DNA from 3 places in the Brumicola nitratireducens FR1064 genome. Region 3 is predicted to be linked to each of the others. Evidence: predicted binding sites of a transcription regulator. Region 3 holds the regulator's gene; each other region holds the start of a gene.

Region 1 (11,309 bases), 1.8 Mb from region 3:
AGGAAAGTCAGGCGGCGAAAGACGCTATGGCACAGATACTAATCAACTCAAGAATGTCTGCAGAGGGCAAACGTCCTTTATGCCAAGACACTGGAATTGTGACTTGTTTTGTCAAACTCGGTATGGATATTAGCTGGGATAAGACAGACATGACTGTTCAGGAAATGGTCGACGAGGGAACGCGTCGTGCGTATTTAAATCCTGACAACCCCTTGAGAGCGTCAATCGTTTCAGACCCTGCCGGCAAACGCATCAATACAAAAGATAATACGCCTGCTGTTGTTCATATTGACACTGTGAAAGGCAATAAAATAGAAGTGATGATTGCGGCCAAAGGCGGTGGTTCAGAGAATAAATCAAAAATGGTTATGCTCAATCCTAGCGATGACATCGCAGACTGGGTTGTGAAGACGCTTCCCACAATGGGCGCCGGATGGTGTCCGCCGGGTATGTTAGGGATAGGTATCGGTGGCACGGCTGAAAAAGCGGCTGTTTTAGCCAAAGAAAGTTTGATGGACCCAGTCGATATTCAAGAATTAATGGAGCGCGGCGCGGTTACTACGGAAGAGAAACTACGTTTAGATATATTCAAAAAAGTGAACGACTTGGGTATTGGCGCTCAAGGTCTAGGTGGTCTAACAACTGTCGTTGACGTTAAAGTTATGTCAATGCCAACGCATGCAGCTTCAAAGCCTGTTGCGATGATCCCAAATTGTGCAGCAACTCGCCATGCACATTTCTATCTTGATGGATCAGGTCCTTCAGAACTACAGGCACCGAAGTTAGAAGACTGGCCAGAAGTAACTTGGGAAGTCAGTAAAGACACTCGTAGAGTCAATCTTAATGACATTACAAAAGCTGACATTCAAGACTGGAAAGTTGGCGAGACGGTATTACTGAGCGGTAAGATGCTTACCGGTCGTGATGCTGCCCACAAGCGAATTCAAACAATGCTCGACAATGGTGAAGGTTTGCCTGAAGGCGTTGATTTAACTAATCGATTTATTTATTACGTAGGCCCTGTTGATGCAGTCGGCAGTGAAGTTGTTGGTCCAGCGGGGCCGACAACAGCCACACGTATGGATAAATTTACTGACATGATGTTGGAGCAAACCGGCCTAATTGGCATGATTGGAAAAGCAGAACGTGGTCCAGCAACAGTCAAAAGTATAGCGAAACACAAAGCGGTATATTTAATGGCTGTCGGGGGCGCGGCTTATCTAGTTTCTAAAGCAATTAAAAAGTCACGCGTTGTTGCATTTGAAGATTTGGGAATGGAAGCCATTTATGAATTTGATGTTGTTGACATGCCCGTAACAGTTGCAGTGGATAGTTCCGGTGCTAACGCTCACGAAACTGGGCCTGCTATTTGGAAAGCAAAAATTGCTGACTTAGATGCGGCTTTAAGAGTTAAATAGGGTCTATACAAATTGACCATTTAGATACCCGCGCAAAAATGCGCTAGTAAAAGTAGGGCCCCGAAACTAACGGGGCCTTATTGCATGTGACATAATGAATTTATTCATTGTTATCATTTAGTTATTGGGCGAGGCTTTTGATAATATTCACACCAATGTGCCGAGGTCGCTGCACACGTTCGTTTTTTACACGATATACAGGTCGAAACTTTACAAGGATAAAGTAAACAATGCACCCCATGTTACAGCCGTTTATGAATATCGAAGTTGCTATAGCTACAGGTGCAGCAGCTTTTATTGCTATGCTGTTGGTTTGGTTGCTTATGCGGTCATATTCAAGGCGTGAACTTGACTCCATAAAGGCACAGCATCAGTCTGAATTAGTGCAGCAATCTGAAACGTACATTGGTGATCTAAACAAGCAAAAATCGATTTATGAATCGGAGATCCAAGATCTAAAGCAACAAATAGCATTAAATGACCAATCTTTTGGTCAATATGACGCTAAAATTGACGAACTTCAGGATACCTTGCAAAAGAATGAGCTTGTATATAAACAGCAGTTAGATACAGGTCGAAGCATAATATCCGAAAATCAGCGTGAAATTGGAGTGTTGAGTCAAAAAGCAGATGAGCTGCTACGCAAGCAGAGTGAAAATGAGGTTTTTTCAAAGAAGTTAGATGAAATAAATCACAAATACGCAAATTTGCAGGCAAGCTACCAGTCGCAGCAAGTTGGTTTTGAGCAGGAAAGAAAGAGTTTTGCAGAAAAATTGAATTTACTAGAGAACGCAGAAAGACAGCTTTCTATTCAATTCGAGAATTTAGCAAATAAAATATTCGAACAAAAATCAGAAAAGTTTACGAAAACGAGTGAAACCGGAATAACGCAGCTGATCGCTCCACTTAAAGAGCAGATCGAATCATTTAAGCGCCAAGTTTCAGATCAATACGTTAAAGAAGGTCAGGAAAGGGCATCCCTCAAAACTGAAATTTTAAGTTTGAAAGAATTGAATAAACAGATCACAGAGGAAGCCGCCGCGCTGACCAATGCATTGAAAGGCGATAACAAACAACAAGGAAATTGGGGAGAGCTTGTATTAGAGCGAATTTTGTCTGAGTCAGGATTACGTAATGGCCATGAATACGAAACTCAGAAATCGTTAAAAAATGTTCACGGTAAGCGCTATCAGCCCGATGTGGTGGTTCATTTGCCTAACGATAAAGATATTGTTATTGATTCGAAAGTGTCATTAATTGCCCACGAAAGATACGTTAACGCGAAAACTGACGAAGGTCGCCAGCGAGCCATTAAAGAACACGTTAATTCAATAAGTGGTCACATAAAAGGCCTGAGTAAGAAAGATTATCAAGACCTTACCGGCGTGAGAACGCTCGATTATGTTCTCATGTTTATTCCAATAGAATCAGCGTTTATCTCAGCTATTGAACATGCGCCAGACTTGATAAAAAGAGCGCTCGATAACCAGATTATGCTGGTTAGCCCAACGAATTTATTGGTTGCATTGCGCACAATTAATAATATTTGGCAGTATGAATATCAAAACCAAAATGCAAATAAAATAGCTGAGCAAGCACGAAAGATGTATGACAAATTTCACGGCTTTATTACCGATATGGAAAAAATCGGTCGCAATGTTGATGCCACAGCAAAAGCCTATGAGGCGGCGATGGGTAAATTATCCACGGGCCGTGGGAACTTAGTGAGGCAAGCAGAGCAGTTTAAAAAATTAGGGGTTTCACCAACAAAATCGATAGATATTGGTTTAGTAGACAGTAGTGCAGATGGCAATGATGATGAAGATTTTGATGTTGATACTTACGACGAAGAGGACACGTTAGCCGAAGAATAACTATGTTTATTCATAGTCGAGTCGGTTTAAAAAATAATATTTTCGATATTCAGATTTTTGCCTTGAGTGATATCGTTGTATTCATTTTGAGATAAATCAAAGCGATATAGTAGGGTATATATCGCTTGGTGCTGCAATTCATTTTGGTCTTGCTTAGCAATACTAAACAATATTTCCCGCAACGCTGCAGACCTATCCAATGTGCCAGCCTGTATCGAGTCCATAATAATTGACTGCATTTCGGTGTTTGATTCGTCATGAAATGCATCGAGCGCTAACTGCTCTCGCTGGGCGGTATTGCTGAAACGCAACAGTTGACTGAAGTAATACGGATTATCGGGGTTTGTACTATTATTGATAGCGGCTAGAAGACGCTCGCGAACCTGTTGATTTTCTACATTGCTCAACTCATACGGCATCAGCATATCCAAGGCCCTTAGCGTTTCTTCATCTTTCTCACTAAAAATCGCGATATCTTTTAGTGAGGAAGTAATGGATGGCGATTTTACTCCAGTTCTTGCTACTAACTCTAAAAAGTTGGTGGCGTTTTCAGGGCCTTCTTTAAGGAGTGCGTTTTCCATAACACGCTGCATTGCTGGCTTACTTAATTCTTGCGGCAAGCCCATTATAATTGACACCAGCATGTAACTTGCTTGAGAATCAATTGGAACCTGCTCAAAGTATTCCAAAAGTAAGGCAAGATCGGCACTAGATGAAATTAAAATATTACGAATATCATCTATTTTTTTACCGTATTCTTTGTAGTCTGAGTTTGAAGTAGAGTAAGTTAGAAAGTCGTTAAACAATGCAATGATATCGCCATTGTCGACAAGTAAAGGTTCTTCGCTAACAATGCTGCCCTCTGACTTGTCAGTTGGAGCAGGTGCTGAAGCTCGCTGTTCAGCATTACTTTTCTTTGTATTAAAAGCACTAGTCGTTGTAGTAAGCGAGCTGTCGGTTGTGTGCTGGTTGCGCTCCGTTTCGCTTGAATTTAACACGGAGGTTGTAGGCTGTGCATTGCTTCCAACTAAGTAACCTGCAACGAACGTCACACACAGAATGCATGCAGTTAAAATAGATTTTGTCATAAAATTCATATTAACTACCTAGTTTTCGTAATAAATATAGAGCTTATGTCATTCGTGCTATAAGAAAAAGACAAACAGTTAGAACGACTATTTCTCCTGAACCTCAAAACTGGTGGTGACGTTAACATTACCGGTTAACATCAGCATGACAGAGCAGTACTTTTCAGTGCTTAGCTGCACGGCTCGCGCGAGGTGTTTTTCATTTATATTGTTCCCTTGAACAACGAAATGGGCATGTATCTTAGTAAATTTGCGAGGCGCAGATTCAGCTCGCTCAGCATCTAACTCACAGTAGCAGCCATGCATGTCTTGACGAGACTTGCGCATAATTTCAACGACGTCAACAGAGGAACAAGCCCCCACGGAAATTAGTACGGCTTCCATTGGCGACAGATTTTTACCATTGCCGTCTAACTTCAGCTTTCTGCCATTGTCCATTTCACCTTCAAAACCTAAGCCATCTTCAGATGGTTCCCATACGACTGTTGCTTTCATTTTTCCTACCTAATCATTCTTTTATCTGGGGTGTTAATTTATTTACTTTCGACTATGCTGATATGTGTTTTGCTCAATACTATCTTTTTATTTTTATAGAGCGTACCGATAGCGCGTTTATAAGCGCCCTTGCTAACATGAAAGCGCGCAAAAATTTCCTCTGCTGAACTCTTATCTGTCAGTGTGGACATGCCTCCATGTGCCACTAGGTCGTCCATAATTTCGCTTGCTAAGTCTGTTCTCGCTTCCTTGCCTTCCTTTTGTAGAGACAAATCAATTTTACCATCTTCCCTTATATTTTTTATAAAAGCGGTAAGTTGGTCGCCAACAGACAGTCTTTTAAATAAATCGCTCTTAAACAGTAGTCCTTGATATTGTTTGTTGATAACACATTTAAAGCCTAACGAGGTTTCGTCAAATACAATGACGGATACTGTGTCACCCACGTTTAAATCATCCGTGGTTTCTTCTAAAAATCGATAGAGTTTGGTGCTTCCAATCATTTTTCTATTGTTGGGATCGTCTAAAAGATAGACCACATAGCATAAGCCGATATCCATTGGCTTATGCTGCATCGATTTTGGCACTAACAAATCGCGTTCTAATCCCCAATCAAAAAATGCACCGAAATCAGTTGCACCAGTGCAGGTCAATAATGCGAAATCATTCACTTTAATTGGCATATCTTTTTGTGTGGCATGCATGCTGCCGTCTTGCGAATAGTATACGAATGCTTGTAGGGTTTGTCCTTCACTGAACTGACCTTTTGCATCGCTTACAGGAAGGAAGACTGACTCATCAGGATCATTATGTGATCCTTTAGTGGATAATGAGTAACCAAAGGGGAGTTCGTCGGTGACGATTAAATCATTCACTTGACCAATTATTGGCATTTAAGACTCTCTTTTACATGATTTTTTAACGTTATAGCTTTAGTATAACAGGATTGAATTTTTCAACATCAATCTTAATTTGGGAACTATGAAATTAAATGCGGATTTAGGTGAAAGTTACGGGCATTGGCAGTTCGATGCCGACAGCGACATAATGCCCTATATTGATATGGCAAATGTTGCCTGCGGTGGTCATGCGGGCGACCCTACGGTGATGCACAAAACCATTGAGCTAGCGGCAGAACATAATGTTCTCATTGGTGCTCATCCCTCTTATCCAGATCTACAGGGTTTTGGGCGCAGAAGTATGCGGGTTCCGCCTAATGAATTGATGCTCATTATTCAAGCCCAAATGGCGACCTTGGATGGACTTGCAAAATGCCAAGGTAAAGAAGTGAGCTATGTTAAACCTCACGGTGCACTTTATAACGATATGATGGCAGATAAAGCGGTAAGAAACGTTGTGTTTTCTGCTGTTTCTGGTTTTTACTGCAACTTGCCCTTAGTTGTTCAGGCTAGTACTGAAAATGAGACTCTGCGAATTGAAGCTAGAGAGCGTGATATTACCTTAATATTTGAAGCTTTTTCTGATCGTCTGTATTTAGATTCTGGACTGTTAACGCCTCGCAGTCATCCTCGAGCCGTGTTGAATGCTAATGACGCAGTTGAGCAAGCACGGCGTCTTATTCAAAGAAATGAGGTCATCACTGAGAGTGGGGCTATTTTGCCCATTTTTGCTGATACCATTTGCGTTCATGGTGATACGCCAGAGGCAATGCATACCGTTAAAAAAATAAGAGAGTTATTGCAATAAAGCACAACCAACATGGCTGACGACAGCATTATGATGATTGAAAATGATAACGATATAATCGAATTTAGAACGGCCTCGGACTGTAGTGTCATATTGTACGTGGACGACACAACAATAGGCTTAGAAACAGCAAATACGATTATTGAAATACTGACACGCACATTATTAGCGAACAAGCCTGATTGGCTTCGCGAATATATTCCTTCTTACACATCCTTAATGATCGAGTTTTCGCTTTACGATATAGACCATCTTGGCGTAAATGCATTTTTGCGACAGTTAGTCAGTGATTTAAGTACTCAAATCACTGACTTCGTGGCAGAAAAGCCGAGCGCCTTCAAACGAATTGACTCTGAACAAAACAGTGCCAAAAACCATAATGTCGAAGTGCCAATATCGCCCAGTAAACGTATTCACAGAATTCCCGTTTGTTATGAGCTTTCTGCAGCCGAAACAGATTTGTCTAAAATCGCTCAAGAAAAAAAGATGAGCGAAGAACAAGTTATTACTTCGCACTCTGAAAATACATACCGTGTTTATGCGACTGGATTTATGCCTGGTTTTGCTTATTTAGGGGAGTTGCCCGAAGCGCTATCTCAACCGAGATTGAGCAAGCCTCGCCTAAAGGTACGCAAAGGTGCCGTTGCTATAGCCGATCGCCAAACCGCGATTTATCCAGATGAATCGCCGGGTGGATGGCATATAATTGGCTATACGCCGCTCGATCTTTTATTCAAGGCGTCAGATAAGGTTAGTTCTGAACACGGAGATATTGAAGCACTGCTGAAAACGGGTGACTATGTTGAGTTTTATCCTATTACTGAGAGTGAGTATCTTGGTTGGGCGAACTCATGAAAATACTGGCTACGGGGTTGAGTGCACGATTTACTGACTTAGGCAGAGTAGGTCATCAACACAAAGGCTTTGCCCAGTCTGGGGCGCTTGATAGAAACAGCCATTTGCTTGCGAACAGCATCGTGAAGGTTGCTGAAAATAACCCAACGATTGAAGTTTTGCTCGGCGGCTTCAAGGCTGTCGCAACACAAGATCTTGAAATTGCAGTTACCGGCGCGCAATCGATTATTAAGATCGGTGATATTTGTCAGCCATTAAATAAACAGTTGCTTTGGAAAAAAGGTGAAACTCTACAAATTATGGAGCCGAGCCTTGGCGCAAGGAATTATATAGCCTGTCGCCATCGTTTTAAAACAGCGATGTTTTTGAACTCTTGTTGTGCCGTGATGCGAGAGAAAACGGGTGGATTAAAACTAGATGGCAAAGGACTGCAGATTGGTGATGAGCTTAGTTATGAAAACAAGGCTTTGATGACAGCTAATGCATCAACATCAGGTGTTCCTGATATAGCTAAATTGGCTCATGAAAAACAAATTAATCAGTCTGCCTCTCGTTCAGCCTTAAAGGAAGTATCGCTTCCCACAACCAGCTTGGCAAAACATTATACTGTGCGACTAGTGTTGGGCTATCAGCATGCATTATTTGATCACAAAATGAAGGCTCGTTTTTTCAATCAATGCTTTTCTGTTAGCAACGAGGCGAGCAATATGGGAATAAGATTAACAGGTGAATCTATCGAGCAGGTTTCAGTTAAGCTATATTCTGAGGGCATTGCCAATGGTGCAGTTCAAATAACACCGACTGGCTTACCTATTATTATGTTGGCTGAGAGACAGACAATTGGTGGCTACCCTAAAATTGGGAGTGTTATCGCGAATGACTTGCCAGAATTAGGTCAATGTCGTCCTGGAAGCACTATTCAATTTGAAGAATGTGATTTATTGACAGCAAGAAAAGAATGGTTGCTTCGCCAAGTAAAAATGAATAGATTTTGTCAAAATGAACCACAAACAAGTGTTGATGAATAAATGTCAAGGCCCATACAGCAGGACCGACATAACAATATAAGAATGAAACAATGAATAAAGTTTATTTAAATGGCGAGTTTGTGGATGCCAGCGAAGCGAAAATCTCACCGATGGATAGGGGGTTTTTGTTTGGTGACGGCATTTATGAAGTCATTCCTACATATTCAGGAAAACCTGTCGGGCTAAACCTACATCTCGAAAGGATGAAAAACGGCCTGCAAAACGTTGGGATCAATTATGCACTTGATACCGAGCTTTGGGCTGATATTATTCATCAGCTTATTTCACAGCAGACATCCGTTTCTCAGGGCGTGTATGTGCATGTGAGCCGTGGTACTGATGTAAAACGATTCCATGCTTATCCTAAAAATATCGCGCCTACTGTGTTCGCCTACGCATTTGACACACCGCCCAGTCAAGACGCTTCTAGTGAGAAAGTGAAAGGTTTTCATGTGACAACTGGGCAAGACTTACGTTGGCAGCGTTGCCATATTAAGTCCACGTCTTTACTTGGCAATGTGATGCATTTTCAGCAGGGACAGGACGCTGGGGTTGATGAAATTATATTGTATAACGAAGATAAAGAAATTACTGAAGCTGCGGCGTGCAACGTGTTTATTGTGAAGAATAAAGTGATATATACCCCTCCCTTGGACAATCATTTGCTCCCGGGGATCACAAGGCGCATTGCGATTGATGCTATTCGGCAGTACACAGACTTTGAAATGCAGGAAAGCGTTATTACCTTGGATGAGCTATTGGACGCTGACGAGGTTTGGATAACGAGTTCTAGCAAGGAAATTGGGCCTGTGCTGTCAATCGATGGAAACTTAGTAGGTGATGGACGGGAAGGGCCTGTATGGATGGCTGCTCAAAATGCTTATAACAAGCACAAATTTAATTGCTAGCGCAATGCTCAACATTGCTCAATACATCTTTCTAGGAAATGCTTTTTTGAAAAAGTGTTTGCCTAGAAAGGCTTTGCACTAAAATCCATTTCAAAAGAAAGTCAGTGCATAGTAAACCGTTTAATGAGTTTAGCGTTCAGGTTTAAGCTTTATTGTTCTGCGTTTTCGCAATCTACTTTGGTGCATTCTCCGTAAAGGTATAAACTATGATTTGTCAGCTTCATGTTATTTTTCGCTGCAATTTCATCTTGTCGTTTTTCAATCACATCGTCCTCAAACTCGAAGACTTTGCCGCAACTCAAACACACTAAATGATCGTGATGCTCTTTATGACTGATTTCGAAGACAGATTTACCGCCTTCAAAGTGATGTCGGTTTAAAATACCCGCATCGTCAAATTGATTCAAAACCCGATAAACGGTTGCTAAACCAATTTCTTCATTTTGCTCAATCAGTATTTTATATACATCCTCCGCGCTGATGTGCTGATTTTGCGGTTCTTGAAGAATTTCCAAGATTTTCAAACGAGGTAATGTAACTTTCAGTCCTGCTTTTTTTAATTCTTTATTTTGGTCCATGAGAAACTTCGTTTTTGAAACTTGAGGTATATTATAGGTAAGTTGTAAAGATTTAACAGTGTCTGCCGTAATATTTATAAGATAAGCGGAAATTGCTTTCAAAAACAGTGTTTAATAGACAAACATTAGTGTCTTTTGAAATCTAAATTTTCAAGATGAGTTTTTACATAAAACAGTAATTAAGTTTTCCATTGAGTTACCAAAAGAGTAAAGAGAGTAAAATGCCTGAAATGATGAAACAACTGTCCGTTGTTCGAAAAATGATCCTCGGCTTTAGTGGCCTCGCGATTTTATTACTGTTAACCAGTTTTATGTCGTACTTCGGTCTGCAAGATATAAAATATTCAGCGTCGACGGTTATTCAAGAAAAAATGCCGATGCAAAAGGCAATGACCGATGTTCGCATGGATATTTTGTCATTATCTAATGTCAACATCAGCGCGTATTTTGAAACCGAAGGTACTCAGCTCTCGGCGCAAAAAGAAAGTTACGAAACACTCTCAGCAAGCTTAACTGCTGGACTAAATTCACTAAAAAATTATGTAGCGATTGAGAATGAAGCAACACTCTCATCTACGGTTGAGTTGAGCACTCAGTTTATTGCGTACAGTGAGAAAATGTTTGAGGACGTAGAGACCATAATAGCGATTAGAAAACAACTGACGACCTCAAGTGGGGCGACACTTGCCGTTGCCGATGAAGCAAGCGCCCTTATGGCAGATTTAAGTTATCTTGAAGGAAATGAGGCAAATTTAGAACCACTTATTGGTATGGGCAACAATATTGATAACAAGTTGACATTGATACTGGGTTTTATCCAAGAATTAGCGAGAGCTTCAGAGCGTGACCATATTCAGCAAACTATCGATGATATGCAATACAATATTACTAATATTGAGGCTGATGCAAGCTATCTAAATCGACTCGCTGAGACAGTTGATAATGATGGCTTGGTTGATGGTTTTAACCAACAGTTTATGAAATTGAAAGCAATATTATCTAGCGATAATGGGATCTATGCACTTCAAATGAAACGATTGAGCTTAATTGAGGCTATCAATCAGTCCTACCAAGACGCCAACATAGCGCTTAATAAAACTAATGAAATATTAGCCGCTCTAACAGAAAGCGTTAATGCTGCGACATTGCAAGGTCAGGAAGATATTTTAAACACAGTGACAAGTAATGAAATTAAGAATGTTGTTGTGTCTATGATAGGTATAACGGCTACGATTATTCTCGCACTGATAGCAACGCGGATTATTGCAAAGCCTTTAAAAGAGGTTAATCAACGCTTGAAGGTACTCAGTAGCGGTGATCTAAGTCAGCGTATGAATGAGGAGGGTTCTGATGAATTC
Region 2 (11,309 bases), 190 kb from region 3:
CGGCAATAGCGATACGGTACCACCTGAATCCATTTCGAACTCAGAAGTGAAACGTATTAGCGGCAATGGTAGTGTGGGGTTTCCCCATGTGAGAGTAGCACACCGTCAGGCTCCCATTTAAGAACCCGTCCTCGCGACGGGTTTTTTCTTCTAGACACGAGAAAACGCATTGCTTATGGGTGGGTGTCTTATTAGTACGCTTGCATCCTCTCTAAGCTCTAGCATCACATTGAACGCTTATCTCAAGCTTATGAAATCCCTAATTAGACTATTTAGTCTCTCACCGAGATCAATTTCCAGTGACAAGGACATCTTTAGCTCAATTGGACCCTGGTCCACAATAAAGCTATTTTCACTGTGACCATTTACAAACACTTCTGTACTCACTGTTAAAGGCGTCATTTCATCCTTAGAGGGCAATTGATCTGTAGATAAGAGCTGGTATGTGGAAATGATGAAACATGTCGTCAACAGCATTTTAGACAGTTTTTTAGTGTTGGCTATTTTCAGTTCATGATTATTCACGTTAGTCCCTGTTAATAATTCCTGATTGTGCAGATTAGCAAGTTCAATGAACAATAATCAAACAGATATAGTTATAAAATGTTTCAAGGACACTCTTCGGAAACATGTTGAAACATCAAAAAGAGTAACGCTAGATTTCTCATACTTTATGCAATGAGTGCGGAAAGCGTATTCTGAATTATATCGTTGTACCTTTGTTAATTCTCTCTGCCTTTAGATGCTCTATTTCGCCCTTACTAGTTGCGGCTTTATAATTTGAGCATTGAATAAACGATGTGTATTTTGAGCTGTCGTTTAATCCTTAGTTCTTTGACTATTAACTAACACGGTGAAACAAGGTAAGCAATTAACTTGATGTAAGTAAGTACTTACTGGGTTGTTTAACTCATTGTAATAGATTGAAATTTTTAAATAAAATTTAGTTTAAAAAACACACGGTGGCGAAATAAATATAGCAATGATTCGCTAGATTAATATCTTTTTAAAAACAAAAAGTGAACGCCGTAATTATTACTGTGAAAAAGTAACGGAAAAAACTCGTAAATGACTCAAAGATTAATGCGATCTAAGAAAACATATAACGCTCATTTTCAGCAAAAATATGTGCTTTAAAAATCCATCTTGTATTGGGAGAACATGTTTGACCGCTTTATCGCTTTTAGTCATGCGTAACCAGTTGGTATGTCACGAGGTTTTTAAGAAGCTAGGGGTACACTCTAGTAATATTTTTCCATAATGTTGAAGGGAAAAAACTCGACATCCAATCATCCCAATACAAAACGAACAATGAAAATTTCGGTGCTTAAAAAGCATTTTTATACAGGTGAAGTACATTTCACAGCGATTGTATATGTAGCCTCAAGTAGATAAAAAAACCTTTTGTTAGATGAAGAGAATCCATGTCAAAGGCGCCTATTCAATAAACCAAAACAGAACAATTTGAGTTAAAAAAACACCGCATACTGTTCTAAAATTGCCATTAATAGTGACAGTTCAAAGGTTTCTAAATCTGAGAACAGAACGCAAAAACCACAATAGGCAATTTCTATAATACTAAAACTACCGCAAATGCTGGGTTTACAATTTACTGCTTATTTCATCTAATAATCAGAACATAACTTGGAAAAAAGACAATTCGAAAAATGTTTTACAAAAGCCAAACACTTTGAATTTTGTTGCGTAAATAGCTCGATTGATTACATTTTGTGCACAGTCACATCGGTGATATAATCGCGTTGACTACAAAGGTCATTATCTCACGTCGTTTTCTTACCCCATATTAAACAAGCGATGAGTCGCTGTTCACAAAAAGTCATATAGGAAGTCAGGTGCAAGATTCTTTACTACAATATTTTGGTGAGAGTGAGATATTTTTCGACCACTTCATTATCCGAACGCCTTCAGGGGAAGTTTTAAAAGACGGAGAGACAGTAAAACTAGAGCCACAAGTTTTTACCTTTCTTCTTTTGCTTATTCGGCATAAAGAGCACATTGTCAGCAGAGAGGAAATCGTTGGGACCGTTTGGGGAGACAAGAAAGCGAGTGATGACGCTATCCGTGCACTCGTCAAAAAGTTAAGGATCGCATTAGGTGATAATGCACGTGCGCCTAAGTTTCTAAAGACCGTTCCGTTGAAGGGATACTTGTTTATTATGCCGGTCCAGATTGAATTCCATCAACCTGACTGGTGGCGTTCAAAATATGCCATTTATGGTACATCTGTAGCTGCAATCATTTTGATTACATTGTTGGTTCAAGCCCAATTCGGGACATTCCAAAGTTATGTAGAAAAGCCAAAAAGAGAAGTCTTCATTTCTAAGATCACTCAAATGAAAGGGACCGAAGTAAGTCCTTACTTATCAAAAAATAATCACCTTTTATTTTCCCACCGTGGAATAAACGACAAGTTTCTTCATTTATACGTCAAAGAATTGAATTCTTCTGTTTCAAAACGAATAACTTGGGATAACGCTGATTATATAGACGGTATATTTTCCTCTGACGCGAGCCAAGCGATTGTTAAGAAAAGAGTGGAAGATGAGGAATCTCTTTTACTGTTCAGCTTTGATAGTAACTTTAACGTGACAAAGGCCGAACCAATTGAGTTAGACAACGCTCTAATGCTGCAGCGAATTAATGCCATTTCATATTCTCATGATGACAAAAATTTATATCTTTTTGGCGAAACAAAGCCGGATAGCACATCTTCAATTTCGGCCAATGTTTCGATGTCACCAATTGTAAGTTCAGAAAGCAAAGCAGTGTTGGACGATAACGTAAATACAGAATTAGACAGTTCAGGAGACCAAACCTTAAATGGCCCGATTCAATCAGCAAATTTTGGGCTAATACACTACAACATCGAGTCAAAACAATCGCGGGTGCTTTTGTTGCCGGTTCCCTTAGGCGCTAGTGTTGTTGATGCTAAAGAGTCAATTGATGGTAAATTTTTAGCGGTATTAATTCGAAACGATAATCATGCTGATATTCATATTCAAGCAGTAGAGTCTAAAGAAGTTAAATTCGTAAAGCGCGTGCCGGTGCAATCCAATAGCATAGTTTGGGCCCCCGATAGCACATCAATTACCTTTTCTACGCAATCAGGTGAACTGCTAAATCTCAATATCGCAAAACAACGTTTATACCGATGGTCTGGTCTTCCTTTTAACGCAAGTGAAGTGGTCAGCCAATGCGATGAATATTGTTTTGTGGTCAAAGAAAAAGAAGCAGAGTTAACGAACATTGTAGAGCGCCCATTTATCTTTAATGAGTCAGCGTACATTAGTGCAAATCAGTTTTCGTTAACGTCAAGTGATCGTTTCCCGACTTATTTTGATGAAGGAAATGGTATCTACTTTTTATCATTATCGGAAAATGAATTGGCGATAAAAAAATACATCGACGGTAATGGGCTTGAAACTATTTATGAGCTTCCAAAAACCAGTGACATTAAATCTTTTGTGCTAAGTCCCAATGAAAAGCAGTTTGCTGGCGAACTTGATGGCAGAATATTTGTACTCAACTTAAGCATGCGAACGCTTTCATTCTTGAGTTCTGGGACAAGCATTAAGACGAATCCAGTGTGGCTAACCGACGATGTGTTGTCATACCAACAAATCGAAAACGGTAGTTCAGTGATATATGCTCATGATTTCGTTTCTAACAGTGCAACATTATTGGCAAAAGATTTGTTATTTATTAAGCCACTAAATGATACACAGTGGCTGCTGGTTGATGAGCAGTTTAATGCTTACCTGCACAAGCAAGTTAGCACAGAGTCTACACAACTTGGGCGCATTTCTAACTTACCGTTCTTTTCGCCAGATATGCTTGCTGAAAATATCTCATTTGCCCAGCTTGATTCGGTGAATAGCAGCGGCTTCAAACTTATAAATAATGCTTTGTATTTTGTCAGTAGTAGTGACGGTATTTATCTCCTACATCAGGTTGCGCTGGAAACAGGTAAGCGTGAAAGTCGTAACTTAGGTTTGCAGGCGGTACTAGCGCAATTTGATATTCATCCAGATATGCAAAAAATGCTGTTGGTCGAGTCGTCTTTATCGCAAAGTAATCTGTTGAAAGTAGACGGACTTACTCTTACAACGCGCCAAATTAATCAGGTGGTTACCGAAACTCCCTAGATTTAGTATCTAATTTTGAAAGCAGATGAGTTTGGTCAATAAGCCTGCCTGCAATAATATGCACAACATCACCGTCACCTCTTTCCAAAATACCTTTTATTTGCAGTATTTTAGCGTTCATATAAACCTTCTTTTGTTCTCTCGCAGATGACTGCCAGACGACAACATTAATATTTCCGGTATGGTCTTCTAAGGTAATAAAAGTAACTCCTGCGGCTGTACCTGGACTCTGCTTGCCGGTAACTACACCAATCACGCTTACTAAAGTTTGATGCGGTACATCTCTCAGTGTATTTGCTAAGTAAAATTTGGGAAGCAAGTTTGCTTGACTGAGCAAAGCAATAGGATGTAAATCGATGGAAAGGCCCGTGCTGGCGTAGTCCTCAACTAAATTGTCAAATAACGAAGGTTGTTTCGCGTAATTATCGTTAGCAGAAGTATGTTGGGAAAATAACGGTAATTCCATTACGGAGTCCATTAACTCCCAACGTGCTTGATAGCGATTATCCGCCATACTCGAAAAAGCATTCGCACTCGCTAAAGCTTGCAAACAGGACGATGGCAATCCTAATTGACGTATTTGATCAATGCTTTTATAACCTCCTACAGGTCGATACTTGATGACCGTATTCACTGAGTCTGATTTTAGTCCTTTAATTAAGCGCAAGCCCATTCGAATAGATAATTTGCTCGTACTTACAGGTTCATCGTTAACAGCTGCGTTTGCTATTAAACGCTGTAAGCTGTGGTCATAGCCTGACTTATTCACGCAAAACCCAAGTATTTTCACCTGATGCTGCTTGGCATCCTGAATAATTTGCGAAGGCGAGTAAAACCCCATAGGCAAACTATTAAGTAAGCCAACATAAAAGGCTTCGGGATAATAATGCTTTAACCAAGCTGATACGTAAGCAAGTACAGCAAATGAGGCTGAGTGTGACTCTGGAAATCCATATTCGCCAAAACCACAAATTTGCTCAAAAAGGCGCATAGCATAGTCGTGACTATATCCTCTTTGAGTCATGCCGTCGGTTAGCTTCTGTTTAAATTTATATAGGTCGCCATTCTTTTTCCAACTGGCCATAGCTCTTCTTAGCCCATCGGCTTCACCGCCAGTAAATCCGGCAGCAACCATGGCTAACTGAATAACTTGCTCTTGAAAAATAGGTACGCCCATTGTGCGTTCGAGCACGCTTTGGACTTCCGGCGAGGGATATTCAACTTGTTCTTTTCCATCTCGACGTAACAAATAAGGATGCACCATGTCGCCTTGAATAGGGCCAGGGCGAACAATGGCTATTTGTACTACTAAATCATAATATTTTTTGGGTTTTAAGCGCGGCAACATACTCATTTGTGCGCGCGATTCAATTTGAAAAACACCGACGGTATCTGCCTTCTGAATTTGTTTAAACACCTGAGGGTCATCAGGCAGGGCGGTAATAAAGGGAATAGTGTAGTCGTGCTGATAATGCTGCTTTATTAAATCAAAGCTTTTGCGGATAGCGGTTAGCATACCTAAAGCTAGCACATCTACTTTTAATAATTTGAGGGTTTCTAAATCATCTTTGTCCCATTGAATGACGGTACGATCCTGCATCGATGCGTTTTCAATCGGCACCATTTCATAAAGCGGTCCTGCTGAAATGACAAAGCCACCGACGTGCTGCGACAAATGCCTTGGAAAACCGATGAGCTGTTCTACTAGGTGAATAAAGTGTTTGCCGTTTTGTGAATCAGGGTCGATACCCAGTTCGGTCAATTGAGACTGCCAGCTTAGATCCCGATCACGACGATTAACGTTCTTGATGAAATAATCAAGGTCGGTAGCATTCACGCCTATGACCTTACCTACTTCACGCAACGCACTTTTAAAGCGATAGCATACAACGGTTGCTGCAATGGCCGTGCGCTCGCGACCGTATTTCGAATAGATATATTGAATGATTTCTTCACGCCGCTCGTGTTCAAAATCGACATCAATATCGGGCGGCTCATTTCGCTCTTTAGAAATAAAGCGCTCGAACAGCACGCTAATTTGGCGCGGATCTACAGCCGTAATTTCTAAGCAATAACACACAATAGAATTAGCTGCCGACCCCCGTCCTTGATAAAGAATATTTTTTGCCTTAGCAAATTGAACCACATCATAGATGGTTAAGAAAAAATACTCATAGGCTTGTTCGTGAATGAGTTTTAGTTCTTTTTCTATGGTAGCGCGAATGCTTTCACTAACGCCGTTTAAAAAGCGTTTTTGAATACCTTGTTCAACTAATACGCGTAAATACTCCGATGGTGTATATTTGGCTGGCAGTATCTCTGCAGGGTATTGATAGGACAGTTCAGATAAATCGAAAGTGCATAGCTTGGCAACCGATACCGAATTTTCGAGCCATTCTTGAGGATATAAATTAGCCAGTTTATTCAGAGGACGCAGGCAAGCTTCTTGATTAGAGAGCGCGTCACGACCTAACTCTTTAATTAATTTACCCTCGCGAATAGCGTGTTGACAGTGTTGTAAAGCTTGCCGATTTGGATCGTGCATGAGTGCGCAAGAGGTGGCGATAATCTCAAAGTGAAATTGCTCGGCGAGTGTTTCGCAATGGCTAATGTATTGATACTCATTAGCGGTTAACCAGCGTTTAATGCCAAGCCATACCCGCCCTACATAATGTTTAGTTAGCCAGCGTGCCCAATCGTGATCTCTGGTTTCATCGCCACTGGGAAGCCAAATACATAAGCAATGTTTAATGGATTTCAAATCCCATTCGCTCAGTTCGTATTCGCCTTTATTTGCGCGTCGTCGTGCATTAGTGATGATCCGGCAACACTCACTATAAGCTGCTTTGTTAGGGCACAGCAGTACAATAGTATTGTCGTTGAAAATAAATTTACTGCCAACGATCATTTTAATTGGCAAGTGATGCTGAGATATTTCAGCATAGGCCCGCACAATACCCGCCATCGAACATTCATCGGTAATAGCGATTGCTTTGTACTGCAAAAAATAAGCTTGGCGCACCATTTCCTGAGGGTGTGACGCCCCATGTAAAAATGAAAAATTGGTTTGGCAAACTAGTTCAGCAAAGCCAACGTGCCGATTCGATTTAGATAAAGTAGCCATGTACAAACCAGTTTTCATCTAAAGTTCTAAATATCCACATTTGCTGGCCTTGGTGACTTTCGGCTAGAAAATAATCACGCTGAACTTCATGATTGTCCCACCAACCTGAAGCGATACGTTCAGGGCCATCAATAATGCTGACCTTTGCATTAAGTGGGATAGGGGCTCTGAGTAAAAAGCCGGGACGATCCAAAAAATGCGGTTTTGTAGCGCTATTGCGGGTTGTATGGATAGCTTTATGAGCCTCATTATCAACAGCTTTAGCTGACAACTGAGTACAACATTCAGGACGATAATCATCGTGATATTGCATCAGCTTCACTTGTTGTTCACCTAGTTTGGCTTTTAAACGTGATAGCAGTGTCATAGCGGCAACGTGCGTCGACTTTTCACTAAAAAAATCACTTTCACAACCGTCGGCTTGCTCTATTTTTTCGCATCGAATAGTAATTCCATAAACCCCTGAGCTTAACGCTAGATGCTCAAAGCGCAGCGCAATAATATCCAACCAATGTGCGCTTTTATAAATAGGCAAAGCACTATTGATCACTTGAGTAATGGGTTCATGTTCGCGTTGAAATAATGTGATATGAATACTTAGCGCTAGACCATTACGCACCAATAGATAAGCCTCTAATGCATCTAGACATTTTCGAATAACAGGCAATAGCCTAGCTGTAAGCTCAACATCATATAGCAGCTCAAGGTAGTGTTCGTAGCGCTGTGGCGGCTGATAGAAACGTAATTTTGCCGCCGATTCGCCACGCAGCTCTGACATAATTTGTAAACTAAATTTAGACACTCTACTGGCGAACGCTGACAGAGGTTGGTCGAATAGGTCGGCAATATTTTTAATGCCAATACGCTGTAGTTTTTCGATATCCTTTTTATCAATATCGGTAAGTAACAACGAGCACTGCTGCAACTGCTGCTGAATTTGTTTTTTGTCATCACCCATATAGCGTTGTTCATGCTTAGCAATGAGCTTGGCGACATTCACTGAATAAGCGCTAGCGTAATAAACATCGTAACCTTGTTTATTGATAACCTCCTGAATAACTTGCCAGTACTGCGTTAAATTTCCGTATAAGCGCAGCATATTTTGCGCGCGTAAAAACAAACCAGAGGGCTCATCAATAACAATGTCAGAGGTAACGAGGTAAAGTTGATTAGCGAGCTCCTGTAGCGCTTGTACTGCTATTGTTTCTTTATACTCACTCACCACTAAGTGGCTGCATATAATACTGGCGCTAGCTAACCCCATTCCTTTCTTTATACCTAGTTTTTGAGCTTGCGCATTTAATTGTAATACTTGGTTCAATTTTGGATGATAAACAATTTGAGCTGCTGTCTCTTGAGTTTTAGCTTGCTTATTGGCAGCGCTGAGCTGTTCGGCATGCGCTTGCTGAATATTGAGCTGTAAATTAGGCAGATATAAATATATCCACAATGAAGAGGTATCAAATTGCATCGTTGTTCTGTTTACTTAATTGTTAGCGTTAAAGGCAACGACATTGTGAGAAAGCTTCGGTTTTGAGCGATAGCGCATAGGTGAACCAAGTTTGGCTTTAAAAGGTACTTTGACGCTGAAAGCAGGTATCGGCCAACCTACTTTTTGCTTATTGACACAAATCGTTACTTTACTACTTTGGCGCTGGATGGACAGCGATAGGCTGACGGGTAGATTGTCAGCTTGTTGTTTTGCATCAGCGAAGAAAAAACTCAAGCAATCGCCTTTTAAAGCCGCCAGTTCTAATTTTTTAGCCTGTATTTGTTGAAGCGCGGGCTGCCAAATAAAAACGGCACTGCAAGCGCCACTTTTTGCACATTGTTCGGCGCTCCAAAGTGCTTGTTCAGGTGTCTCAGCTTGAATAAGTAGTACCTGCTCAAGTTGAATACCTTCTGCTATTAAAAATTCAGCATTGAGTAAGTGTGGTGGTGCAATAAAAGCATATAAACGATTTTCGTGCTGCCTGCTAACTATTGCAGGGATAACCAAACGCAGTTCACCACACCCCATTGTTGAAGTGATGTGTATGAGACCGGACTGTGGAAAGCCACCATTAAGGGCTTCATCAAGCTGTTTATAACCTGTAGCAACACGTTCCTTATGTTGGTCGAGATCCGCTGCAGTCCACACAAGTTGTTTTTTCTGTAAATCATGTAGAAGAGATTTCATAGTCAACCTAATCATAATTAGCTTATCTGTATATGCATACAGTATAAATATTTATGTTTGATGATCAACAAAATGTTTTGCTAGCAGCGCGTGATGCCCGAGTCTGAAATTTAACGATATGATTTTTATAGTGATTTAAAAAATGAAAAAAGGGCAAAAAAATAAAGGGGGCAGTGTTAATTAATTTGCTTGGAAAATTAATTAACACTGCCCCCTTTATTTTTTTGCCCTTTGGTTTCTTGCTTCTTTTCTCTTCTCTTAGAAAGGAAGTGGCATAGGCTTACCATTCAGCATTGCTTGGCCGTCTTGCATAGTGAAGGTCATTTCATATTCGCCATCAGCATTCACTGTGATCATGCCTTGTTGTGCAAACATACCAATCATACCTTCGACTTGCTCGGCAGCGATGGCTTTAATTTCTTCATTCGTCATGCCAGCAGCGTTTGGATCTGCTTGAATTTGGCTAATCACAACCTGTTCGCCAACCCAAAGTGCCATTGCTTTATCCAGTGTTAACTTTGAATCCACAACGGTCTTTGAAGCCCAAAAAGCAGGATCTTCGAGTGGCTCTGGCAAACTGTTAACACCGGTGACTTTTGTCATTATTTTGCCTGAAAAGTTACCGTCCGCAACTTTACCCGACATTTCTGTAAGGTTAAATTCCGGCGAAGCCTGTAATTGAGGTAACAACTTAGTTTCAATTATGTCAGCCATTGCCTGTTCCATTTGTGCAGGATTAGCTGATGCCTCTTGATATGCTTTGAAAAAAGCCCTTTCTAAATTGTTGATTTCAGATTTAACGATCAAATCACGACCAGAAAACGTAGGTGCTTCAATAGATTCAACGGCATAGTTTATATCCATATCCATTAACTTACCGTCTTCACTTTTCTCTGTTTTTACATCAACAATCAGTTTGTCGAGGCTTGCTTTTGTATCTAGCATTGGCATATCAAGACTAATTGAAGTAATCCCAAATTGACTAGTGGAGTTGTAGAAATCACCTTTCATTGCTGCGGTCCAATCGCCTTCGATTGATGATTTGAGACTCATCGATTTCATTTCAAAAGTAACGCCATCAGCACTCACGGTGACTAAATCGGTAGCACCAGCATAAGTTGCACCGCTAGAAGATGCTGTACCTTTACCGTTCCAACCGCTAACAGTAATCGCTTCGTCGCCGCCATCCTGCGCAATGACCGTGAATTTTGGCATTGTATCTTCAAAGCTAAGACCACCAAATAAACTAACTTGACCTGCTACGCTATAAAACCGTTCATCATCAGCATAGCTTAGGTATTCACGCAATACAGACTCGTCAACTTCAGCTTTCCAAGCAGATAAACCTAGGCCTAAACCGTTAAGTGTAAGAAACGGCCCATGTTGCGCTGTTACATTGATATTTGCCGACAACTCTTCGAAATTTTGCATGTCAGAAGGGGCTAAATCTAAGTCAGCAAACATAGCGGGGTCTATTCCAACCTTAACAACGGCAGCACTTGAGAACCAGCTTGTTTCACGACTCTCAATAGTCGCTGTGTAGCCAGGAGCTGTATTTACGTTAGCAATGAAGTTGTCTAAGCCTTCATTGATGCCAGCGCCAGTAAACTTTGGAGCAACGAGCCCAACAACAGCAATTGCAGCTACTGAAATTATAATTTTTTTCATATTACATCCTTGTTAGGAATACTGAAGAGGGTGTAAAACAATGAACTGGGTTAAACAAAGTTCAACCTTACTTAGCTCAATACCTTAAATATCACCCATCGACATGATTAAATTTGGCGCATAGCTTACCTGACTAGCAGAGGCTTTGCGACCATTTTACCTACGATGAAAG
Region 3 (11,309 bases):
TAACCCGTTCTACCTGACACTATTTTATTGTCGATAAAAAATAAGTTTTCCAGTTGCGCAGTGCCTACAAAGCTCACCGGAAAGTCCTGAATATCTAAATTTTTGCTATCCGAGGTATTATTGTTAGTATCGTTGTTGCTGTTAATATTCACGCCACGCTCAAACACCAGTTCTTCAAGCTTATATGGCCTGTTGGACTGCCGCTCCTCAATTTGCATTAAGCGAATATCTTTCTGGGCTTTTCGTTCTAACTGCCATATACCCAAACCAAACATGATGACAACGCACAATAAAGTGACTATGGTAGGCAGTAGAGGGAGTTTTCGAATCCACATATTTGTATAATGACCTTTCCAAATCCTTTTAAACTCTATTACAGAGTTAACTAATACATCAGGAGCGTGCAAGTGTTATTCGTAAAATTAGTTATTGGCGGACTACTCATATTCATGGTTTTTAGTCTCTTTCAAGCCATGATGGTCATGCTGAAAAATGACCAAAACCAAAATATGAGTAAGTATATCGGTAGACGAGTTCTTGCATCGGCTGTGATTATAGGAATCATCCTTATTGCAGTTGCAACGGGTATCATTCAGCCCAACCCAACGCCCCACTAGTTTATTTGCTTACTTTCAATAAATAATAATTCTTAGAGCTCAAATGTAAAAGCCACCTCTTTTGAGATGGCTTTTTTCGTCTCTACAATATGTATACGAAGAAGAATAGCATAACCCAAACCACGTCAACAAAGTGCCAGTACCAGCTACCGGCTTGAAATGCAAAATGTTCTTTTGGTGTAAAGTGCCCTTTCAAACATCGACCCAATAGTACAATGAGAATGATAGTACCTAAAGTAACGTGCATTCCATGGAAGCCCGTTAGTAAAAAGAAGGTATTTCCATAAACACCCGAATCCAAAGTGAGTCCAAGATCACGATACGCGTGAACGTATTCTTGTACTTGCAAGACTAAAAATATTGCACCGAGCAAAATAGTAAGGCTTAACAAGCTTATAAGTTGAGTACGTTTCACTTTTTCTAAACCTACATGCGCATAATGCAGGGTAACAGATGAGGCTAATAACAATGCAGTGTTAATTAGCGGCAAGCCAGTCCAAGGCATCGCTTGAGTCGATGGTTCACCCGTTGAAATAGCGTCTGCAGGTGTAGTCAATAGGGGCCAGGTAGCTTGAAAACCATTCCACAACACTTCATTTGTACTAGCGTTATTAGAAGCACCACCTAACCAAGGAATACTAATCGTTCTTGCGTAAAATAGCGCACCAAAGAATGCCATAAAAAACATCACTTCAGAAAATATAAACCACGCCATCCCCTGTCGGTAAGAGCGGCCTAGTTGAGCACTGTAAAGTCCACTCATAGATTCATCAATTTGATTTTTAAACCAGCCTGTAATCATAATGAGAAGGAGGGCAATGCCCGCCATTAGGATATAAAAGCCATAGCCAGTTTTATCGCGAGTGCTTTCGATCACAAAGTTACCTGCACCAACAGCAATTAAAAACAGAGCAACCGCACCAACAATGGGCCAGATACTTTGTTCAGGGACATAATATTTTTCGTATTGTTCTTGGGCCATTTTATTCTCCATTAGCTGTTGTTCATGGCAACGTCAACAGCGGGTTGTACTTTTGCAGATATGTCATAAAGCGTGTACTGCAATGTAAAAACGGTGATATCTTTTGGAAGCTGTGGGTCAACGTAAAACTTCATTGGCATTAAGGCTTCTTCACCCGCTTTTAGCGGCTGATGCTTGAAACAGAAGCATTCTGTCTTATTCACAAACAATGCCGCCGTGCCAGGAGACACCGACGGTATAGCTTGAGCAATGATGTCCCGATCTGTTGGATTTCGAACATAAAAAGCGACTTCACTCATTTCGCCTGGATGCACCGCAACTTCTGCTGTTTGGGCTCTAAACTCCCAAGGCATTCCAGAGTGCGTGCGCGTTATAAACTCAACTTTAATGGTTCGAGATTCGTCTATTATCACTGATTCGTAAACAGCTGCCTCATTTGATGTTTTGCCATTTATGCCCGTAAGGTCACAAAAAACATCATATAAAGGCACTAGGGCAAAGCTGAATCCCAACATACCAATGACTACAAATACCAGTGTTCTCACGGTTTTTGCATTTTCCGCAGCAGTCTCCGCGCGGGTTTTTGGTATTTGAGTTTCCGACGCTCGCCCACTCTCTAGCGAAGCGTCAGCTTTTTCAGTTTTGTCCTTAGAACCAGGTAGTTCAGACATACCTACACTATCCTCTTTTTATCTTATAACCGGTGGTGTTTCAAAAGTGTGATACGGCGCTGGTGATGGAATTTCCCACTCCAAGCCTTCAGCACCTTCCCAAACTTGGTCAGACACTGGTTCACCTATTTTTCTGCACGCTTTGATAATAAGCACCAAGAAAATCAATTGAGACAGACCGAAGGCAAAACCGCCGATGCTTATCCATTTGTTAAAGTCTGCAAACTGAAGTGCGTAGTCAGGAATACGACGAGGCATGCCAGCTAGTCCAACAAAATGCATAGGGAAAAATAGAACGTTTACTGAAATCAATGAACACCAGAAATGCCATTTAGCTAATGTGATATCAAACATTTTACCGGTCCATTTTGGCAACCAGTAATAAACAGCGGCCATAATGGAGAACACGGCACCAGTAACGAGTACATAGTGGAAGTGAGCAACCACGAAGTAAGTATCATGGTATTGGAAATCCACTGGTGTGATTGCCAGCATCAGGCCTGATAAACCACCAATAGTAAATAACACGATAAAGGCGATAGCGAACATCATCGGCACTTCAAAGGTTAAAGAACCGCGCCACATTGTGGCTACCCAGTTAAACACTTTCACACCTGTCGGTACGGAAATTAACATGGTCGCAAACATAAAGAACATCTCAGCGGCCACCGGCATGCCGGTTGTAAACATGTGGTGCGCCCAAACAATGAACGACAACAAAGCAATAGATGCCGTTGCATAAACCATAGACGCATAGCCAAATAGCTTTTTACGCGAGAAGGTAGGAACAATAGCCGAGATAATGCCGAAAGCAGGCAAAATCATTATGTAAACTTCAGGGTGCCCGAAGAACCAAAATATATGCTGGAACATAACGGGGTCACCACCACCTGCGGCATCAAAGAAACTGGTGCCGAAAAACTTATCAGTCAGAACCATCGTTACCGCGCCTGCTAGCACAGGCATAACCGCTATAAGCAGGAAGGCCGTAATCAACCAAGTCCATACAAACAAAGGCATTTTCATATAGGTCATACCTGGTGCACGCATATTTAATATGGTCACAACCACGTTAATTGCGCCCATGATAGATGAAATACCCATGATGTGGACGGAAAACACGAACAAAGCGGTGCTGTCGCCACTGTACTGTGTTGATAGAGGGGCGTAGAACGTCCAACCAAATGCAGGACCGCCGCCATCCATAAATAGAGACGAAAGCAAAATAAGGAAGGCAAATGGTAGGATCCAAAAACTCCAGTTATTCATTCGCGGTAGTGCCATATCAGGCGCGCCAATCATCATTGGAACGAGCCAGTTTGCCAAACCAGTAAAGGCGGGCATAACAGCACCAAATACCATAATAAGACCGTGTACTGTGGTCATTTGGTTAAAGAAATGTGGTTCTACGATTTGCAGACCTGGTTGAAACAGCTCCGCGCGAATGACCATTGCCATTGCGCCGCCTATTAAGAACATGATGAACGCGAACCAAAGATAAAGCGTGCCGATATCTTTATGGTTCGTGGTGAACAACCATCTTAAAATGCCTTTGGGTATGTGATGTTCGTGATGGGCATCGTGGCCATCATGCGAATCATGTGCTTCGTTTACGGTTTCTGTATTCATGTTGATGACCTTCTATTTACCGTTAATTATTGCGTTAACATCTTTAGCTTGCACCATGTCGCCCGTGTTATTACCCCAAGCATTTCGCTCATAAGTAACGACTGCGGCTATTTCAGACATAGATAACTGCTTACCAAACGCCGGCATGTTATTTTTACCGTTGATGATCATACTAATATGTAACGGAATATTTTGTTTTTCTAAGGCAACTTTACTGCCTTTCAACGCTGGGAACATAGGTGGCAAGCCACCACCGTTAGCTTGATGGCAAGCGATACAGGCAGTGTCATATATTTTCTTACCTTGCGTCATTAACTCTTCCATACTCATGTTCATGGAAAGCAGACGCTGCTCCTCTTCTTTCGCTCTCATCGCGGTTGATTCTTCTGCCTTCAGCCATGCTTCATATTCAGCGGGGTCTTTAGCAATAACAACGACAGGCATAAAGCCGTGGTCTTGTCCGCATAATTCTGCGCATTGGCCGCGGTAGATACCAGGCTCATTAACATTGGTCCATGCTTCATTGATGAAACCAGGGTTGGCGTCTTTTTTGATCGCGAAATCTGGAACCCACCAAGAATGGATAACGTCATCAGAAGTTATCAAGAAACGAACTTTCTTACCCGTTGGAATGACGAGAGGTCTATCTACTTCTAACAGATAGTTTTCGCCCTTGGTGAATTTGTTGTTTATTTGCTCTCTTTGAGTGGCAAGTAAGGAAAAGAATTCGACATCTGGATTGTCTTTGTATTTGTAGTGCCATTTCCACTGCGAGCCCGTCACTATTATAGTAACGTCAGCCTCACTAGTATCTTCCATAGCGATGAGAGTTGTGGCCGCTGGCCACGCCATCGCAATAAGAATGACAAAAGGAATAACCGTCCACAGTACTTCTACTTTCACGTTTTCATGAAAATTAGCTGGCTTAGCTCCGGTAGATTTACGGTGCATTACCATCGAATAAAACATCACACCAAATACGACGGCACCGATAACAACACATATCCAAAACATCAGCATGTGTAAGTCATACACTTCTAAGCTGATATCGCTTACACCTTGACGTAGGTTTAGGTCAGACCGTTCTGCAGCCGTTGAGGCTATTGCTGAATTACTAAACGCTAGTAACGCGCCAATAAGCAATGAAGTTACTCGATTCACTCTGATACTCCTTTCCAATCTTCTTCTTCAGGTTGTGAATTTTTACGCTCTGATGTGAAGATTCTGTTTAATTTGTTATTTTGATGTAAATCAATGCCTAATGATTAAACAAAGTACCTGCATAGTCTAGTGTTTTCTTGAAAATAGATTGAATATCTTGGTAATGATTAAAATTTGTACTGCGCTTTTTATGATCTTTTAGAAGCTCATATACGTTGGCGGCTACATTAGTCACATTGAAACAGTGCATTTTTGACGGGATTAGACAGCGGTAGTCGATATAACACTTCAGAACTTCAACATTAAATGAAATTGAGGTTTGCACTTTGAAACTGCTGTTTGAGGGGAAATACGACATAAAAAAGCCGCTCATGAAGCGGCTATTTTAAGTTTTTAATAAGCTACAAATAACTCTATCTGACGCTACATCCAATCTGAATTACGAATGACGCCAACGGCAATACCTTCAATGTTAAAAGGCTGTGAGGCTAAATCGACTTTAATAGGCGCGAACGCGTCGTTTTCTGCATGTAGTAAAACTTGGCTACCTCGTTTTTCAAAACGCTTCACCGTAACGTCTTCATCAACTCGAGCGACGACAACTTGGCCGTTATGAACATCAGTCGTGCGATGCACCGCCAAAATATCACCGTCCATAATCCCGATATCCTTCATACTCATGCCGTGAACTCTAAGCAAAAAATCAGCGTTTGGTTTGAATAGGTCGGGATCGATTTTATAATGACATTCTACATGCTCTGTTGCCAAAATCGGCTCACCTGCAGCTACTCGGCCGATCAGTGGTAAACCTTCGTCAGCCTCGTCATCTAATGCGCAATTCAGTTTAATACCACGCGATGTGCCAGGAATGATATCGATCACCCCTTTCTTTGCGAGGGCTTTCAAATGCTCCTCAGCGGCATTCGCCGACTTGAAACCTAAGTGACGCGCAATTTCAGCACGAGTGGGCGGCATGCCCGTATCAATCATTGTACTTTTAATAAGGTCGAGTACTTCTTGTTGCCTGGGAGTTAGTGGACGCATAAACAGCCTGTTTTTCTATACAGTTAGATGTAAGTATATACAGGAAAAGGCAAATGGCAACGATCAAATTGTGGGATCCGGTTTATTTTGCAAAAAATCCTGTTTGATTAAACCTCAGAATAGGAGGCATTCGTCAAAGTAGAATACAAGTTAACTTTTAAGACGCTCCTAAATCGGAGAAAAATCATTTCTTGTATATTAGCTGGCGCGTGATTGATGATTTATAAGATTAGCATCCGAGGCGCACTCAGATAACACAGGCTAATTAAAGGTTTTAGCTCATAATATAATCTTGATAAGTTCGCTTACTTTGAGCAATTTGAGGATATGGGAACGGCGAATTATTCTCCTTGCAGGTGGCACTGGATTTGCGTCAGTCAATGCTTTTTTCAGAATGTACCGTCACCAAATCTGCATGGCTTCATCGACTTATTCTGGAGAGTAAAACAGCAGCAGGATGGATACATAAAGCGGTTATTGAAAAATTTTAAGTCTTCGCCGCTATGATGCATATGTCGCTGGCATGTTCCAAAAGGTAAAAGTGACCCATTATGACTTCTCCGCGCTTGACTTGCCTAACGAGCAATGACTCGGTGATGAGTTTGAGTATTTATAACACAATATGAAATTGCATATTGGTGCTCGAAGTGAACTGAGATAAACTCAAAGATCTAAATCAAAGTAGTAATAACAAGGATGTTTTATGATTGTATTTTCACGCCCACTCCGTCGCGGCTTAATACTGACCGCATTGCTGCAATTTTGTTTTTCTTCGTTCGCAAACGCAGATAGTACAATTTCCGAAAAAACACTTCCGTCAGTTTCAGACGATACACTAACGGTGACAACGACACGATCTGATGGGTTGTCGACTGTAAAGTACTATCCGGCTGGACCACAGCGCTACATCGTAGAGTTAACATCACCAGGCTTAATCGAGCAACAGCAACTTCTAGCAGCAGAAAATCCGTCAGTAAACAGGCTGAACACAAGACTCTCTGCTGAACTTCGCAACTATCAAAGTGCGTTGCAGCAAGAACATCAAACACTTCTTAGCTATATTGGTACGATTAACCAAAAAATTCTCCCTACTTACCAATTTACTCACACGATAAACGCCATCGTTGTGGAAGCATCACCCAACGAGGTTGATAAGATCCGTTCGCTTCCTAATGTCAAAAGAGTGGTAGCCGACCAAGTGATGTCACGTCAACTAAGTGAAAGTGTTTCTCTAGTGCGAGCAAATGACGCTTGGTTGCGGCTTGATAATGCTGGAGCAACCCTTACTGGTAATGGAATAGTTGTAGCGGTGTTAGACACCGGTATTGATTATACCCACTCAGCATTGGGTGGCTGCTTTGGCGAAGGGTGTAAAGTCATAGCTGGATACGACTTCCACTATGACGATGACGACCCAATGGATATCGATGGTCATGGTACTCACGTAGCAGGTATTGTTGCAGGCAACAGCGAAAGCCTTCGTGGGGTTGCTCCTGATGCAAAATTACACGCTTACAAAGTCCTCGGTGATGAAGGTTTTGGATATACCTCGAACATTCTTGCTGGTATCGAAAGAGCCATCGACCCCGATCAAAATGCGGATACAGAAGATCGCGTTGATGTCATCAATATGAGTTTAGGTGGTAATGGCAATGCCGAAGGCCCATTAAGTCAAGCTGTTGATCGCGCTACGCAAGCCGGCATCGTGGTCGTTGTGTCAGCTGGTAACAATGGTAATTTCAATGACATTGCTAATCTATCTCCATCATCAGCACGAACTGCTATTACAGTAGCCTCCTCAACCAAATCAGATCAGCTCTCAAGTTTCAGCTCAAAGGGTGATAGCCAAGCAGATGCACCACTTAAACCAGAGCTATCAGCACCCGGCGATGATATTTTTTCTGCCTCGCCTGGAGAAAACATAATTTCTTTAAGTGGTACCAGTATGGCAGCGCCGCACGTTGCCGGAGCAGCAGCTATTCTGCTGCAACAATTCCCTGAACTAACTGCGGCAGAGGTTAAACAACGATTGATGGCATCTGCAAGAGATATTGGATTTTTGCCGCATGCTCAAGGCGCTGGTCGATTGGATATCATTGACGCATTGGATGTATCGTTAGCGTCAGCAGAGGGTATCGTTGATTTTGGAAATATTACGCAACAAACAGGCTCGTACCAATCGGATTTAAGTCTCACCCTGCATAATTTGTCTAATCAACCCGTTGTTCTTGCTGTAGACAGTGAGCAAACATTCCCAAATGGCGTACTGATTGAGGTTCCTGAAACGATCAGCATCGCCGCGAGAGCTAAGGTTTCCGTTCAGGTCTCGCTAATCATTGACGAAGTTGGTAGCCTCGACGCTTCAACGCTCGACAACCTTACGTTTGTTGACAGTCTTTTATTTGAATCTGGCGAATCACGATTACGCGTACCCGTAACTTTTCAAAAAGCCTTTGAAATTCAGTTTGAACACAATGCAAACAGCGATACTCAATTTAATATTTACGGTGAAAACAGTTTTTACCGCCGAGTCAGCGTGCGCGCAGGTGAAACGGCTATCGTCAAAATTCCGACCGGAGAAAAGACACTGTTAATCGATTATGGTTGGATAAGATTCAGCGATATTGGGATGCCCAACCCAGTTGAATCAGCAATGCTTATAGGACAAGCCTTAGAAAGATTCACAGTCAACGGCAACGATACCTACCGCGCTGATATTAGTCAGCTTCAGTTCGTTTTCGGTGTTGGCCAAGTGCTGGATGATAATGGCACGGAGCTCGCTCAAGACGACTATGAAAATCCCACCAGCGCCTTCGAACTTGCGTTCGATGATAGGCTTTTTTCAAGCAACACTGCGGGTGGAAATACCAACAAATACTATGCGTTCAATACGATACCGAGCGACACAACATTGCAAGTCGGCACTCTCGTAACCCGGTCGCTTGAAGGTGGTGGCGCTGCAATCTACAACCCATTTAAGCAATATCAAGGGGGTCTAACGGAAAGCGTTTTCATTAACTTAAACATGCAGCAGCGAGCAAACTACGAGCATTTCGCCTCCGAACCCCTTAAAACAAAAGTAGATCAACTGAAAATCACGTTACAAGGCCCAAATAGTGGCGGTTTCACGGATACAATTGATGATGTTGTATATGCTAAATTGTATATTCCAGACGAGGATGCACGACAAGGCAAAATTGAACTAAGTTTCCGCCAAAAAACCACTGAAGATCCTTATGAAGGCAAATTAGTTGCAAGCGCTGAGCTTTTTACAATCAATCAACAAGGGTTGTTTGAGCGTGATGGATTAAATCGACGCACGCTGCAAAGGGAAGCAACTGAATCGTTATATTTAGACGGTCAAGGAACATACTGGCATCATCCACTTTCGATTGAAAATAGTGTGTTAAAAAATCTATGGGATTGGAGTTGGGCTTGGAATTTTGATTTTCCGATGCTGCGTGACGCGGTTGGTAACACCTATGGTGATGGACTTGACTTAGAACTGGAATGGCTGTGTGATGGGCAATCAGTTGCTATTGAAAGGTACTTACGTACCAATGAATATCCTTTGCCCGAATCTTGCACAGCACCGGTGGGGAAACTAACCTTTCCGACGGTACTCAACAATCAAACACATCGGTCTACCCTGACTTTTGAGGTTGAAACATCAGGCTATCAAAAAATCGAGACTATTCGTGATCTCGGTATCATGATTGATAATACCCTGTTAGCTAAATCAGCGATAAACCAATTGCAAAGTTTACTAGCCATCGAGGTTAATTCAGAAATCATTGAAGATGTTGCTGCTGAAATACGTCTTGGCGATGACCCAAGCTGGTATCCGTTAGCAGTCGCCGACATATGGTATGGCGAATCCATTATCTTGTTCGATTTACCCATGCTATTTGGTGAGCACATTGCGTCGCTGCGTATTACAACTCAATCGGGCACAGTACAAACATTGGATCACTTTACGACCTTAGGCAGCGAAGCTGGCGGCGGCAATGACGTTGATGGTGATGGCATTGCCAATGAACAAGATGATGATAACGATAACGATGGGTTTATTGATAACAGTGACGCATTTCCGCTTAACCCTGCTGAGTGGTTAGACACTGATGCGGATGGTTTAGGTAATAATGCTGATAATGACGATGACAACGACGGTGTCGCTGATGGGGATGATGCCTTTCCTCTGGATGCTGCGGAGTCTGTCGATACCGACAATGACGGCATTGGCAATAACAGCGACACTGATGATGATAATGATGGCGTAGCTGATAATAACGATGCATTTCCTCTTGATCCAACTGAGTCATTAGACACAGATAGTGATGGTATCGGCAATAATGCTGACAGTGATGACGATAACGACGGCACTGCTGATGTGAATGACGCATTCCCTCTCGATAGTACCGAGCAAGTGGATACTGACGGTGATGGGATCGGTAATAATGCTGATAGCGATGACGACAATGATGGTGTTCCAGATAACAGTGATGCGTTCCCTCTCGATCCTTCACGCTCTACTCCGACAGCTACGCAACAAGGATCTAACGGCGGTGGCGGTGGCGGTAGCCTTTCACCGTACATGTTGCTTTTAATCTGTTTAGCATGGAGAAGGCGCGCTCAAAAATCGCGATAACTCAATGTTGATTTCTGAAGTATCTAGTGGGTGGCGTTTTCGTCACCCGCAGCACACAAGCATTAGTTGACTTGTTACTCGGCCAACGCAGTCTGACAGTAATCGATGATGAGCATTGAATTACTGAGCCGATAGATTGTAATCTTAGACTTAATATAGGCTTACTACAGTTGATCTATCGTTGGATACAACTCACTCGCCATTGTCTGATCAAGGATTGGCTTAAAAGTTACTTTGTATGCAGCTTTGAAGAGTGATCCTATTTCTGAAAAAACTTAATCAAACCGAGGTGTTTGCAAAATAAACCTAGTCCCAAAAATTAACAATTGTTTAAAAACTATCCTATGAACAACAGATACTTATGACGATCAACCCGTAATAAAAGGAATTGCAGCATTGTTGAATTCTCATGTTATTATTGCGTGGTATTGGTTCATATCAGGAAGACTACATGAGTAGCGTGCGCGCGTTTGTTCGTAAAATAGTGACTTCGCCAATCCGTTGGCTTATCTCAGTAAACAGTGTCCCAGCGAATATCGAAGCTGAATTAGGCATAG

Evidence for each region. Region 3 encodes LexA, which represses DNA repair genes until DNA is damaged. Its sites were predicted from a motif close to TACTGTATNNNNATACAGTA; they were not measured.
Region 1: GNIT_RS09275 (DNA recombination protein RmuC) is a predicted target of LexA. The motif match lies at 1,625-1,644, and genes of this name have one in related genera.
Region 2: imuA (translesion DNA synthesis-associated protein ImuA) is a predicted target of LexA. The motif match lies at 9,494-9,513, and genes of this name have one in related genera.

What each region holds. Positions count from the first base shown of each region.
Region 1 is NC_016041.1:2,138,024-2,149,332, reverse strand. It holds gene GNIT_RS09280 (fumarate hydratase) at 1-1,418, shown strand, start outside; gene GNIT_RS09275 (DNA recombination protein RmuC) at 1,649-3,292, shown strand; gene GNIT_RS09270 (hypothetical protein) at 3,319-4,389, opposite strand; gene GNIT_RS09265 (OsmC family protein) at 4,468-4,875, opposite strand; gene GNIT_RS09260 (CvfB family protein) at 4,914-5,768, opposite strand; gene GNIT_RS09255 (5-oxoprolinase subunit PxpA) at 5,857-6,582, shown strand; gene GNIT_RS09250 (5-oxoprolinase subunit B family protein) at 6,595-7,437, shown strand; gene GNIT_RS09245 (5-oxoprolinase subunit C family protein) at 7,434-8,465, shown strand; gene GNIT_RS09240 (aminotransferase class IV) at 8,516-9,373, shown strand; gene fur (ferric iron uptake transcriptional regulator) at 9,523-9,951, opposite strand; gene GNIT_RS09230 (methyl-accepting chemotaxis protein) at 10,173-11,309, shown strand, end outside.
Region 2 is NC_016041.1:39,209-50,517, forward strand. It holds rRNA gene rrf (5S ribosomal RNA) at 1-111, shown strand, start outside; gene GNIT_RS00180 (winged helix-turn-helix domain-containing protein) at 1,854-4,166, shown strand; gene GNIT_RS00185 (error-prone DNA polymerase) at 4,150-7,308, opposite strand; gene GNIT_RS00190 (Y-family DNA polymerase) at 7,274-8,761, opposite strand; gene imuA (translesion DNA synthesis-associated protein ImuA) at 8,777-9,469, opposite strand; gene GNIT_RS00200 (YdgA family protein) at 9,728-11,137, opposite strand.
Region 3 is NC_016041.1:3,987,789-3,999,097, forward strand. It holds gene GNIT_RS16870 (SURF1 family protein) at 1-335, opposite strand, end outside; gene GNIT_RS16875 (DUF2909 domain-containing protein) at 450-617, shown strand; gene GNIT_RS16880 (cytochrome c oxidase subunit 3) at 700-1,599, opposite strand; gene GNIT_RS16885 (cytochrome c oxidase assembly protein) at 1,611-2,270, opposite strand; gene ctaD (cytochrome c oxidase subunit I) at 2,289-3,899, opposite strand; gene coxB (cytochrome c oxidase subunit II) at 3,912-5,036, opposite strand; gene lexA (transcriptional repressor LexA) at 5,484-6,104, opposite strand; gene GNIT_RS16910 (S8 family serine peptidase) at 6,808-10,752, shown strand; gene plsB (glycerol-3-phosphate 1-O-acyltransferase PlsB) at 11,204-11,309, shown strand, end outside.